DNA from 3 places in the Photobacterium sp. TY1-4 genome. Region 3 is predicted to be linked to each of the others. Evidence: riboswitches for the same ligand, from Rfam matches in the RefSeq annotation. Region 3 holds a riboswitch; each other region holds the start of a gene.
The links. Region 3 has a riboswitch for thiamine pyrophosphate ahead of thiD (bifunctional hydroxymethylpyrimidine kinase/phosphomethylpyrimidine kinase). Riboswitches for the same ligand answer to the same signal wherever they lie in the genome.
Positions count from the first base shown of each region.

Region 1 (4,080 bases), on a different replicon from region 3:
TGTCTGGCAATGAACAACGACCGCCTGGGCCCGGGCGAGCGCTGCGCCTCGACCAGTAACCGTAACTTTGAAGGCCGCCAGGGCCGTGACGGCCGTACTCATCTGGTCAGCCCGGCGATGGCCGCTGCTGCTGCCTGTGCCGGTCACTTTGTCGATATCCGCGCGCTGGAACCAGAAGCCGCGACTGCGTAATTCAGAAGGAACGAAAGCAATGACAGGATTTAAACAACACACCGGCCTGGTAGTTCCTTTGGATGCTGCCAACGTGGATACCGATGCCATTATCCCGAAACAGTTTTTGCAGAAAGTCACCCGCACCGGCTTCGGCAAGCACCTGTTTCACGACTGGCGCTTTTTAGATGATGCCGGTAAGCAACCAAACCCGGATTTCGTGATGAACGCGCCGCGCTATCAGGGTGCCAGTATCCTACTGGCACGGGAGAACTTCGGGTGTGGCTCATCCCGCGAGCATGCCCCGTGGGCACTGGCCGATTACGGCATCCAGGTGATGATTGCGCCGAGCTTTGCCGACATTTTCTACGGCAACTCCATCAACAACCAGATGGTGCCGGTGCGCCTGAGCGACACCGAAGTCGACGAGCTGTTCACCTTCGTTACCGCCAACGAAGGCGCGGAAATCACCATAGATCTGGAAGCCATGACGGTCACCGCCAACGGTAAGCAGTACCATTTTGAAATCGACGAGTTCCGCCGCCACTGCCTGCTGAACGGTCTGGATAACATCGGCCTGACTCTGCAGCATGAGGACAAAATCGCTGAGTATGAGCGCAATATTCCGGCATTTCTGGCCTGATTACTGATACTATCCCCCTCGCCCCGGCCACCGTGCCGGGGCTTTTTTCATGGTTGCGACTTGGTTTGCCTAACCGCTGTAAGAAAACAGCGGTTCGCGGGTCTAACCTTTGAATCTCCCGGAAACTGAAGGACACCCCATGCGATCCCTGATGGCCCTGACCCTGCTGTTACTCTCGGCAAATCTGTTTGCCGCCCCAAAAGCCGATCTCTGGCCGTACTGGCAACCGCATCACGCCGCCAGCACCGTGCAGGTCGACCACAGCCGCTGGCAACAGTTGCTCGATACCTATCTCGTCACCCAACCGACCCAGACCCTGTTTCGCTACCGTCAGGTCAGCGATGCCGACCGCTACGAGCTGGGCCGCTACCTGCGCGATCTGAGCCAGCGCGATCCGCGCCAGCTCAACCGCCGCGAGCAGTTTGCCTACTGGGTCAACCTGTATAATGCCCTCACCGTCCAACTGATCCTCGAGAACTACCCGGTGAGCTCGATCACCAAGCTCGGCGGCCTGTTCAGCTTCGGGCCCTGGAATGACACCGTCATCACCATCAACGGCAAAGCGCTGACCCTCAATGACATTGAACACCGGATCCTGCGCCCGATCTGGCAAGACCCGCGCATCCATTACGTGGTGAACTGCGCCAGCCTCGGCTGCCCGGATCTTCAGCCGCAGGCCTTTACCGCCGCCAATGCCGAAACCCTGCTTGAGCAAAGTGCCCGGCGTTTTATCAACAGTGACAAAGGCGTGGCGGTGCAAGGCAACCAAGTACGCCTGTCGTCAATTTATGACTGGTACGGCAGCGATTTCGGCACCCGTGACCAGTTGCAGCGCCACCTCAACCGCTACCGGGATGGGGAACCCGTGACGCTCAACCGCGTCAGCTACGACTATAACTGGGCCCTGAACGAGGCCCGTTAACGGACGGCGGCTCCGGTCTAACGCGCCTCGCCTTTCAGTCGATCCCGAGAAACTGGCAACCCACCGCCGGGCGGATTACAATACCGGCTGTTCTCATGGGGTGCCTGAGCCCGCTCAGACTGAGACTGCCAACGCAGAACCCATTGAACCTGAACCAGATCATGCTGGCGTAGGAATTGAGATGATTTGAAGTGCCTTTGCTTTTCCAAGTCGCTGCACGATGCCGCGAGCCCTTCTCAACCCTAAGCCGCTCAACCGATTTTTTCTCTTGCAGGACGCAAGAGTATCAGGAGCGCACCGTGAAAAAACACCTGTCGATCTTAACGCTGGCGATGGCCGCCGGCTCTGCCTGGGCTGCCGACGACACCCTGACCGTCTATACCTACAGCTCGTTTGCCTCTGACTGGGGACCGGGCCCGGCGATTGAAAAAGCCTTCGAGGCCCAGTGTGGCTGTAATCTGGAATTTGTCGCCCTGGACGATGGCGTGTCCATCCTCAACCGTCTGCGCCTAGAAGGCAAAAACACCCAGGCCGATATCGTGCTGGGGCTGGATAACAACCTGATCAGCGAAGCAAAAAATACCGGCCTGCTGGCCGAGCACCAACTCGACACCAGCAAGCTGGCCCTGCCGAACGGCTGGCAGGACACCACCTTTGTCCCGTATGACTACGGCTACTTTGCCTTTATTTATGACAGCAGCAAGCTGAGCAATCCGCCGAAGAGCTTAAAAGAGCTGGTTCAGCGCGACGATCTGAGCATCATTTACCAGGATCCGCGCACCTCCACTCCGGGCCAGGGCCTGATGCTGTGGATGAAATCCGTCTACGGCGAGCAAGCCAGCGACGCCTGGCAGCAGCTGGCGAAGAAGACCGTGACCGTCACCAAGGGCTGGTCGGAAGCCTACAGCATGTTCCTCAAGGGCGAATCGGATCTGGTGCTCTCTTACACCACCTCCCCGGCGTATCACCTGATTGCCGAGAACGAAGGCAAGTATAAAGCAGCGAACTTCAGCGAAGGCCACTATATGCAGGTGGAAGTGGCTGCCAAGCTGAAAAACAGCCACAGCCAAAAACTGGCCGATCAGTTCCTGGCCTTTATCCTGACGCCGCAATTCCAGGCCGAAATCCCGACCGGCAACTGGATGTACCCGGTGATCAAACAGGACCTGCCGCAAGGGTTCGAGCAGTTGACGCTGCCGGCCAAATCGCTGGAATTTACCGCAGAGGATGTTGCGGCGAATCGACGTGGATGGATCCGTGAATGGCAACATGCACTGACCCGTTAATAGCGAGACTCTGTTGAATACCCGCGTAACCCAAGTTCTGCCCGGCCTGATCTCGGCCGGGTTCATTGTGGCTCTGGTGATCAGCGCCCTGAGCGCCCTGATCAGCCAGGCCCACGCCCTGAGCCCGTGGCTGATCTGGCAGGATCCCTACCTGCGCCATATCACCGGTTTTAGTTTCTACCAGGCATTCCTGTCCACGCTGCTCAGCATTGTCCCGGCCATTCCGATCGCCTATGCGTTCTCCCGCCGCCGGTTTCCCGGTCGTCAGCTGCTGCTGCGCCTGTTTGCCATGACGCTGGTGCTGCCGGTGCTGGTTGCCGTGTTCGGCTTGCTGGCGATATACGGTAAGAGCGGTCTGCTGGCCCAGTGGCTGGAAAGCTGGGGCGGGTCGATGCCGTTTTCCATCTATGGGCTCCACGGCATTTTGCTGGCCCACGTCTTTCTTAATCTGCCGCTCGCCACCCGACTGCTGTACCAGAGCCTGGACGGTATTCCCTATGAGCAGCATCAACTGGCCGCCCATCTAGGGATACGCGGCTGGAGCAAGTTTCGCCTGATCGCCTGGCCGCGGTTGCGCCAGCAGTTGCCGCAGGTCATCGGCCTGGTGTTCATGCTTTGCTTTACCAGTTTTGCCGTGGTGATGTCGCTCGGCGGCGGCCCCAAGGCAACCACCATTGAGCTAGCGATCTACCAGGCGCTGCGTTATGACTTTGATCTGGCCGGCGGGGCCATGCTGGCCCTGTGGCAAATGCTGATCTGCTGCGGCCTGGTGTTGTTCAGCCAGCGGTTTGCCAAGCCGTTGGCGACCCAGAGCGGCGCGACCGCACGTCCGTTGCCGCCGCAGCATGACAGCTGGCAGGCCCGGGCCTGGGACGGACTGTGGATCGGCCTGACCCTGCTGCTGGTGCTGCCGCCGCTGCTGGCCGTGATCAGCGCCGGGCTGAACCCGCAACTCCCGGGGCTGCTAAGCAACCCCGACTTGTGGCAGGCGGTCGGCACGTCCCTCAAGATTGCCTCGCTGGCCTGTCTGCTGGCATTGCTGGGCGGGGTGACGATCC
Region 1 is NZ_CP099734.1:3,175,865-3,179,944, forward strand. Features, by position in the region: gene leuC (3-isopropylmalate dehydratase large subunit) at 1-192, shown strand, start outside; gene leuD (3-isopropylmalate dehydratase small subunit) at 212-814, shown strand; gene NH461_RS14605 (DUF547 domain-containing protein) at 954-1,736, shown strand; TPP riboswitch at 1,823-1,930, shown strand; gene thiB (thiamine ABC transporter substrate binding subunit) at 2,069-3,022, shown strand; gene thiP (thiamine/thiamine pyrophosphate ABC transporter permease ThiP) at 3,036-4,080, shown strand, end outside.
Region 1: it holds a riboswitch for thiamine pyrophosphate, as region 3 does, so the genes downstream of both, thiB (thiamine ABC transporter substrate binding subunit) here and thiD (bifunctional hydroxymethylpyrimidine kinase/phosphomethylpyrimidine kinase) in region 3, are expected to answer to the same signal.

Region 2 (4,080 bases), on a different replicon from region 3:
CGAATCGACAACCGGATACAGCGCCATCTGGGCCGGATCCGCCTTGGCAAACGGCGCCACCGCCACTTCCCGGCTGACCCACCCGAGTGCCTCGGCCTGTGGGTGATTTGCGGTCAACGGACGCGGAAACAGCGCCCGCTCAAGCGGCCAGCAGTCGACACACCCTTCGTCTTTATCATGGAGATAACACCGGGCGTAAGCCCGGGCGAGCGTCACCGCATCTTCCAGCGGATAATCCAGGGCTAGGGCCGCCAGCAACATGGCACGCTGCGGCGCTTCAGGCCCAGCTTGCCCGCAAAATACCGCGCGAGCTTCGCCATGGTGATGCCACAAGTCGACATATCCCAGCGCCGTCGGCAAACCGCAAATCACCAGTGACGGATCCTGCGCAACCTGCTGCTGCACCTCACGCAGGGACGGATACGGCGGCAGCCACTGATCCTGCACCCGGTAATCCGCAGCTCCGCTATCTTCAGGATGAAAGGTCAGGCGAATTCGGCGATGGTCGACGTCTATCCCGACATCAGGTGAAGTCGCCCAGACCACCTCAACCGGCGCCCCCAATTGATAGTGCTGTGCTGAAGCCAGCACAGCATTGAAATACCGGCGCAACGGTGCCAGGTATTCCGGTAAGGTGAGTGTTCCCATCAGCCTTCCTCGTGTGCCGGGTGGTACAGCTCACTGCCTCGGGCTCGGAATTCTTCAGCTTTCTGCTGCATCCCCTCCAGCGGGTCTTCCAGAAGTTTGATTTCCACCGCCTGCGCCTCTTGGGGCAGCGTTTTAGCATAATCCCGCACTTCCTGAGAGATCTTCATCGAGCAGAATTTCGGACCGCACATCGAACAGAAGTGCGCTACCTTGCCCGATTCCTGCGGCAGGGTTTCATCGTGGTAGGAGCGGGCCGTTTCTGGATCCAGCGCCAGGTTGAACTGATCTTCCCAACGGAATTCAAAACGGGCTTTCGACAAGGCGTTATCCCTTACCTGCGCGCCCGGGTGTCCTTTGGCCAAATCAGCAGCATGAGCACATAGCTTATACGTGATCAGCCCGACCTTTACATCGTCTTTGTTCGGCAGACCCAGGTGCTCTTTCGGGGTGACGTAGCACAGCATGGCGCAGCCGAACCAGCCAATCATCGCTGCACCAATCCCTGAAGTGATGTGATCGTAGCCCGGAGCAATATCCGTCGTCAGTGGGCCCAGAGTGTAGAACGGCGCTTCATGGCAGTGCTTGAGCTGCTCATCCATGTTCTCTTTGATCATGTGCATCGGCACGTGTCCCGGCCCTTCAATCATTACCTGGACATCATATTCCCAGGCGATTTTAGTCAGCTCTCCCAAGGTGCGTAGCTCACTGAACTGCGCTTCGTCGTTGGCATCAGCCACCGAGCCCGGACGCAGGCCATCCCCCAGAGAAAGCGAAATATCGTACCGGGCACAGATTTCACAGATCTCGCGGAAGTGTTCATACAGGAAGCTTTCTTTGTGATGCGCCAGACACCACTTGGCCATGATTGATCCACCCCGTGAGACAATCCCGGTCACCCGCTTGGCGGTCATCGGCACGTAGCGCAGCAGTACCCCGGCATGGATAGTGAAGTAATCGACCCCCTGCTCGGCCTGCTCCAGCAAAGTGTCGCGGAATACTTCCCAGGTCAGGTTCTCCGCAATACCGTTCACCTTTTCCAGCGCCTGATACATCGGCACCGTACCGATTGGCACCGGGCTATTGCGGATGATCCACTCACGGGTTTCGTGAATATTGCGACCGGTCGACAGATCCATCACGGTATCGCCGCCCCAGCGGGTCGACCACACTAACTTTTCCACTTCTTCTTCAATCGATGAACTGACAGCAGAGTTACCGATGTTGGCGTTCACTTTGACCAGGAAGTTACGACCGATAATCATCGGCTCTGATTCCGGGTGGTTGATATTGGCTGGAATAATCGCTCGGCCTTCCGCCACTTCCTGTCGGACAAATTCCGGCGTAATTTCTTTCGGCAGATTGGCCCCGAAGTTCTGGCCCGGATGCTGTTGAGTCAGCACGGCATCGCGGTACTTGGCGCGGCCCATATTTTCGCGAATTGCGATGTATTCCATTTCCGGGGTAATGATCCCCTGACGGGCGTAATGTAGTTGGGTAACATTCGCCCCCGCTTTGGCACGCCGAATGCGAGCGCGCTCACCAAAACGCAGCTCGTCCAGCGTATCATCGGCCAGACGCTCTTTGGAATACGCCGAACTCAACTCATCCAGCAGCTCGGTATCTCCGCGCTCTGAAATCCAGGTTTCCCGCAGTCGCGGCAGGCCCGTGTAAATATCGATTTCATGGGCAGGATCGGTGTACAGTCCCGATGTATCATAAACGCGGATCGGCTCATTGGGCTCCAAAACCGGGGCATCTTTGGTGCCGCCGACCAGGCTGTCCGACAGGGTAATTTCGCGCATCGGGACACGAATATCGTCGCGGCTGCCCGTCACATAGACTTTGTGTGAGTTCGGATACGGTTGGGTGGTGAGTGAATCAATGAATTGTTTCGCTTCCAGTCTCGCTTGTTTGCGATTCGACATAGCAATTTCCTTGGTTTCAATAAAAGGGAAGTTGCTTATCGGATGGGTGCGTCAACAAGAGGCTACACGTAGGGTGTGTAACATCATCTGGAACAGCAGCTGCAGGTGCAGCAATACAGAAGATTTTCTCTTGTTCCCTTCGCAGGTATTAGCCTGATCAGGTTCTACGGATCCCGCAATGCGGTCTCAGCCAATTGGCACTCCGACAAGTTAAGCTCGAGTATATGGAAGTCTTGAGCGAACAGCAACTATCCTGAGCTGCTTTGTTGTAACATCTGATCAATGACACATTAACACATCGCAGCCGCCTTGCTGTGACAAAGCCTGCCCCAGATCGCCAAACCACTGGATACCGCTTTTGTGTGTACCAAGAACGACCAGATTAGCCCGAACCTGCTTCACCAGATCCAGCAAATGCTTCGCAACGTCCCCATCGGCAATATGCAGGGCCCGGACTTTATAGGGGGATGCCTGAGACAAGGCAGATAGCTGCTGAATGCGGAGCGCCTGGGTGTCTAAGTGCGCCTCTTCCAGCCCCAGCTCCGCATCCAGAAAACTCACATTCCCCAGCCCCGGCTCGACAAACGCGACATGCAACTCGGCATGGTTCTGCCCTGCAATCAGCGCCGCTTTCACCATCAACTGGTGTGCATCCAGGTTATCCGGGTTTACCGCCAGCAGTACCGTCTGATACAACGCCATACTTTTCCCCCGAGAATGATTCATGTCACCCACCGAAACATCGTGCATCAATCATTGATTGCACATTTACAGCCCGGCAAAGGTGATCAACACACAGCTATCGTGGTATTAGTATGGCAACTTTCTCACAACCTAAAGTAGTATCAATGAGCCAATTTTTCTTCTTGGGACTGATTGCGCTGGGCGGTGCCTTTGGCGCCTGTTCACGGTATCTGATTTCTGAACTGTGCGTCAGCCTGTTCGGCCGGGGATTTCCCTACGGTACCCTGGTCGTCAATGTGCTCGGCTCCTTGCTCATGGGGCTATTGATGTCTGCCATCAACCAGGGCATGATTGCGAGTGTCCCCGCCCGTCCCATCATTGGTTTGGGCTTTCTCGGGGCCCTGACGACCTTCTCCACGTTCTCGATGGATAATGTCATTCTGATGCAGCAAGGCGCGTTTTTAAAAGCCGGACTCAATATACTGCTCAATGTCGCTCTCAGCATCGCAGCCTGCTTTGTGGGTTACCAGCTCCTCATGAAAAACTAGCGCCTGCGTAGCCCAAACAACGCTGACATCGCGTCCATCTCCCCACGGCCTTCGAAAGCAGCACTAAAATTGGTAGATCATAAAGAAAGAAATTTGATCAGGCCAACAGAAGCTCGATGGATCATAGGATCGGACAGGGCTGTACTCCGATGCTACGATATCCCAAAGACCATCAGGCGCTGCAGTACATTAATGGAATTCGACAATCAGCATACAAAAAAGCCCCTGCATCTCTGCAGGGGCGTATAGTCTGAGGCTTCAGAAGACGGCAGGGA
Region 2 is NZ_CP099734.1:3,501,877-3,505,956, forward strand. Features, by position in the region: gene thiE (thiamine phosphate synthase) at 1-648, opposite strand, end outside; gene thiC (phosphomethylpyrimidine synthase ThiC) at 648-2,573, opposite strand; TPP riboswitch at 2,691-2,788, opposite strand; gene NH461_RS16180 (universal stress protein) at 2,853-3,299, opposite strand; gene crcB (fluoride efflux transporter CrcB) at 3,422-3,805, shown strand.
Region 2: it holds a riboswitch for thiamine pyrophosphate, as region 3 does, so the genes downstream of both, thiC (phosphomethylpyrimidine synthase ThiC) here and thiD (bifunctional hydroxymethylpyrimidine kinase/phosphomethylpyrimidine kinase) in region 3, are expected to answer to the same signal.

Region 3 (4,080 bases):
CCAGTGCCGGCAGGGCGGCAGGCAGGCGGATCTGCCACAGCAGCTGCCAGCGCGTGGCACCCATGGTGCGGGCCAGATCCAGATAGCCGGTCGGCGTTTGCCGCAACCCGTCGTAACAACAAGTGGTGACGGGGAAAAAGATGATCAGGGCGGCCATCACGACTTTCGAGGCAATGCCGTAACCGAGCCATAGCATCAGGATCGGCGCAATCGCAAAGACCGGAATGGCCTGGCTGGTGATCAAGATCGGCAGCAGCCAGCGGCGCAACGGGGCAAACAGCAACATTTGCAGGGCGAAAAACAGCCCCATCGCTAACCCCAGTAACAGGCCGAGTAATACCTCGGTGCTGGTGACCAGGGTGTGGTGCCAGAGCACATCAAACCGGGTGACTAGCTTGTTTAGCACTGCAACCGGTCCCGGCAGGATAAAAGGTGGCAGTGAAAACAGCATCACGGCAGCCTGCCAGAGACTGATAATCACCCCGAAGCTGATGAGTACCCGCAGTACTTTTCGGGAAAACCCGCTTCGGCTGATCGTCCGGGCCGACGCCGCAGGCGGCTGAAACGGCTGCAATGGCCGTTTGGTCATGGGCTCGAGGGTGTCCTGAGGAAGGCTGTCAGCCATAGTCACGCTCCAGTTGGTCAATAATCATCTGCTGGTGGGCCGCCATTTGCGCGTCAAATGATCGCGGCGGCACGGATTGCGGGACAGCCAATCGGGCCAGCTGTGCCGGGCTACCGGACATCAGGTAGATGTGATGTGCCAGCCGCAGGGCTTCCTGTGGATCATGGGTGATTAACAGCACGGTACGATCCTGCAATAACTCGGCGGCCAGGCTCTGTAGTTTGTGGCGGGTGACAGCGTCGAGCGCGGAAAAGGGCTCGTCCATCAGGACCAGTGGCTTGTCCTGCATCAGGGTCCGAGCCAGGGCCACACGCTGGCGCATCCCCCCGGAGAGCTGATCCGGTCTGACTGCATGGAAATCTGCCAGACCGACGGCCGCCAGCAACGACATCGCCCGGGTTGCATCCGGTGTTGTGGCGCCTGAACCCAGCCGCTGGCTGAGGCAGACGTTGTCCAGCACGGACAGCCACGGCAGTAACAGATCCTGCTGGGCCATATAGGCGACGCGGTCTTGCAATGGTTGCTCATCCGATGTGAGCAACTGTCCCTGCCAGAGCACCGCATCTCCACTCAGTCCGGCCAGGTGACGCAGCAGCGTGGTTTTTCCACAGCCGCTTTTACCCAACAGGCAAGTCCATTGTCCGGCCGGTAAGGTCAGGTTTAGATCATCGAAAACGGCGGTCGCTGCATCCCGGTAACGAAGCGAGGCATGATTCAGGCTGACCTGAACCGGGGGTGGGTGCCCCCCGACTGCTGGCGATAACATCATGCACGCTCCGGCTGGTAGTGCCCGTGAAAGAAGTGGTGAACCGGGCCGTGTCCGGCGCCGATTTGCAGTTCATCAGCATGGCGGATGGCTTCGGTGATATAGGTTTTGGCATGTTGAACGGCGTCGTTCAGTGCATAACCCTGGGCCAGGAAGGAGGCGATGGCTGCGGATAAGGTGCAGCCGGTTCCGTGAGTGTTGTGGGTGTCAATCCGTGGGTGACTGAAGCGGATCACCTGTTCGGCGCTGATCAGTAAATCGGTGCTTTCTTGTGTTTGGGATAGGTGGCCCCCTTTGAGCAGAACGGATCCGGCACCCAACCCGCGCAGAGCTTCGACCAGCTGCGCCATCTCGACTTCGGTCTGAGGAATATCTGTATTCAGCAGCGCGGCGGCCTCCGGCAGATTCGGGGTGATCACATCTGCCAGTGGCAACAGGGTTGATTTCAGGGTTTCAATCGCATCCCGTTGGAGCAGCAGATCGCCGCTGGTTGCAACCATGACCGGGTCAACGACCAGAAACTGAGGCTGGTACTGGCAAAGTTTATCCGCCACGGTCTGAATGATGGCGGCGTCACTGAGCATGCCGATTTTTACCGCTTTGACATCCAGATCACTGAATACCGTATCCAGCTGCTCGGCAACAAATTCCGGGGAAATATTGAAGATCCCGGTCACGCCTTGGGTATTTTGTGCGGTCAGGGCGGAAATGACAGAGCAAGCGTATCCGCCGGTGGCTGAGATTGCTTTGATGTCTGCTTGAATACCGGCGCCACCGCCACTGTCAGAACCGGCAATGGTTAACGTAATTGGTGTTGTTGATTGAGCTGCTGATTGAACGGCCATATCTACCCCTAACGATATCGCGCAGGGTAGCAGGTGTCCGGGATTGCCCGATAGAGCGCGGGCAGGGGCGAGACACGGTTGCTAGTTCCCTACGCCATTATTAAATGGATCAGGTTCAACGGGTCCCACCGAAGTGGTCTCAGCCTATGGCTCCCCGACTAACTTACCTAAATTGTTGATTCTTTATACTGGGCACGCAATTTTTCGTGCCAGAAGCGGATGTATTCTACCCTTGTTTTTCACAGCAGAGCAAACCGAAAAAGGAATTATTCTGACCAAGCGCTGAACTTTGCACCGCAGTGGTCTGTGGTTGAGAAAAATAGGGTTGAGAAAAAATAAGCTTGAGCATAAATTGGGTTGAACATGAATCGGGTTGAATGGTCGTACGAAGTAACAGACAACATCACACAGTTAGGGACATATCATGAGTCAGATGCATCAGGACAAGATTAACTATGTTGAGTTTCCGGCGGCCGATCTGGAAGCAACGAAGCAGTTTTTCCAGCAGGCTTTCGGCTGGGCGTTCACCGACTACGGTGAAGATTACACGGCATTTTCCAATCAAGGACTGGATGGCGGTTTTTATCGTGCCCCGCTCAAATCAACGACGCAGCAAGGCGCTGCGCTGATCGTGCTGTATAGCGCCCATCTTGAACAAACCCAAGCCAAGGTTGAAGCGGCCGGCGGCCAGATTGTGAAGCCGATTTTTGAATTCCCGGGCGGACGGCGTTTTCAGTTTTTTGAACCCAGTGGCAATGAGTTGGCGGTGTGGTCAGATCAATAATGGTTTCCCGCCATAACGGCGGGAAATTCGCGCATTAATCGTGATCCGGAGATCAACCCGGCTCAGATGACGTTTCAAGCGCTTTCGTTGTTTCAGGGGGAGCAGGGGCTTTAACTGCTTCAGCGACTCCAGGCCCCTTCGTGGCGTCAGGCTGCGTAAGCAAGTACTTATCCGGCGACAGGATGTTGTTGGGATCCAGGCTTTGCTTGAGCGTGGCCAGAAGGGCAAGGTTCTCTTTTCGCACGAATGGTTTGATCGTATCAAACAGCCCGGAACCGCTGCGGTATGGGCAGAACCCGGCGGATAACAGGGCTGCATCGATGGCCTGGTGGAAACGGGTTGCTTTTTCAATTTCCGGCTCGGATTTGCCGAATCGAATATTGGCAATCAGAACGACGGCACGTTCGCTGACATTGGTCATGCTGTAGCGCTCTTCATAGCCATATTCACGGAACAGCCGACGGCAGATACTGAGCATCTCGGAGATATCCTGTCGAGCATGGCTGCTCACCGCACAGATCCAGCGAAAATTCGCCGGAAATTCCGAGGTCTTCATTGCGGAACTGGCCGCCGGATGATCGAGCAGGGTCTGGATGGCCGCATCGGACGGAACGCCCAGCTTGAGATCCAGCACCAGTTTCAGGCTATCGATCATCGGGGATTTTAAGTATCGATTGATTTTGCACAGCATTCGCCAGCGAAAATCATCAAGAAACAGAATCTTTGCACCCGGGATCTGCTGTTTTAGGGTTTGCTTGACGTGTTTATACCGGGCTTTCACCACGCCTTTCGGCCCGGCCAGGGAGGTGGTGAGGATCCAGGCACCTGGTGCCTGTCGGGCTTGTTCACCCATGGCTCGGGTCATGCTGACCGTATGGACGCCACTGGTGATCACACCTTCCAGTTTCAGCTTGCCGATGGTGGCGACCATGTCGGGCGCATCATCTTCTTCCGGACACAAAGCGAAAACGGTGGCCTGATAGGCCGGTTTCGGCTGAAGTGCCAGCGTCATTTCGAGCACAATCCCCAAGTTTGACTGGCTGAATAATCCCTGCAGGAC
Region 3 is NZ_CP099735.1:261,359-265,438, forward strand. Features, by position in the region: gene NH461_RS17790 (ABC transporter permease) at 1-589, opposite strand, end outside; gene NH461_RS17795 (ABC transporter ATP-binding protein) at 618-1,391, opposite strand; gene thiD (bifunctional hydroxymethylpyrimidine kinase/phosphomethylpyrimidine kinase) at 1,391-2,236, opposite strand; TPP riboswitch at 2,306-2,403, opposite strand; gene NH461_RS17805 (VOC family protein) at 2,670-3,020, shown strand; gene NH461_RS17810 (FAD-binding oxidoreductase) at 3,073-4,080, opposite strand, start outside.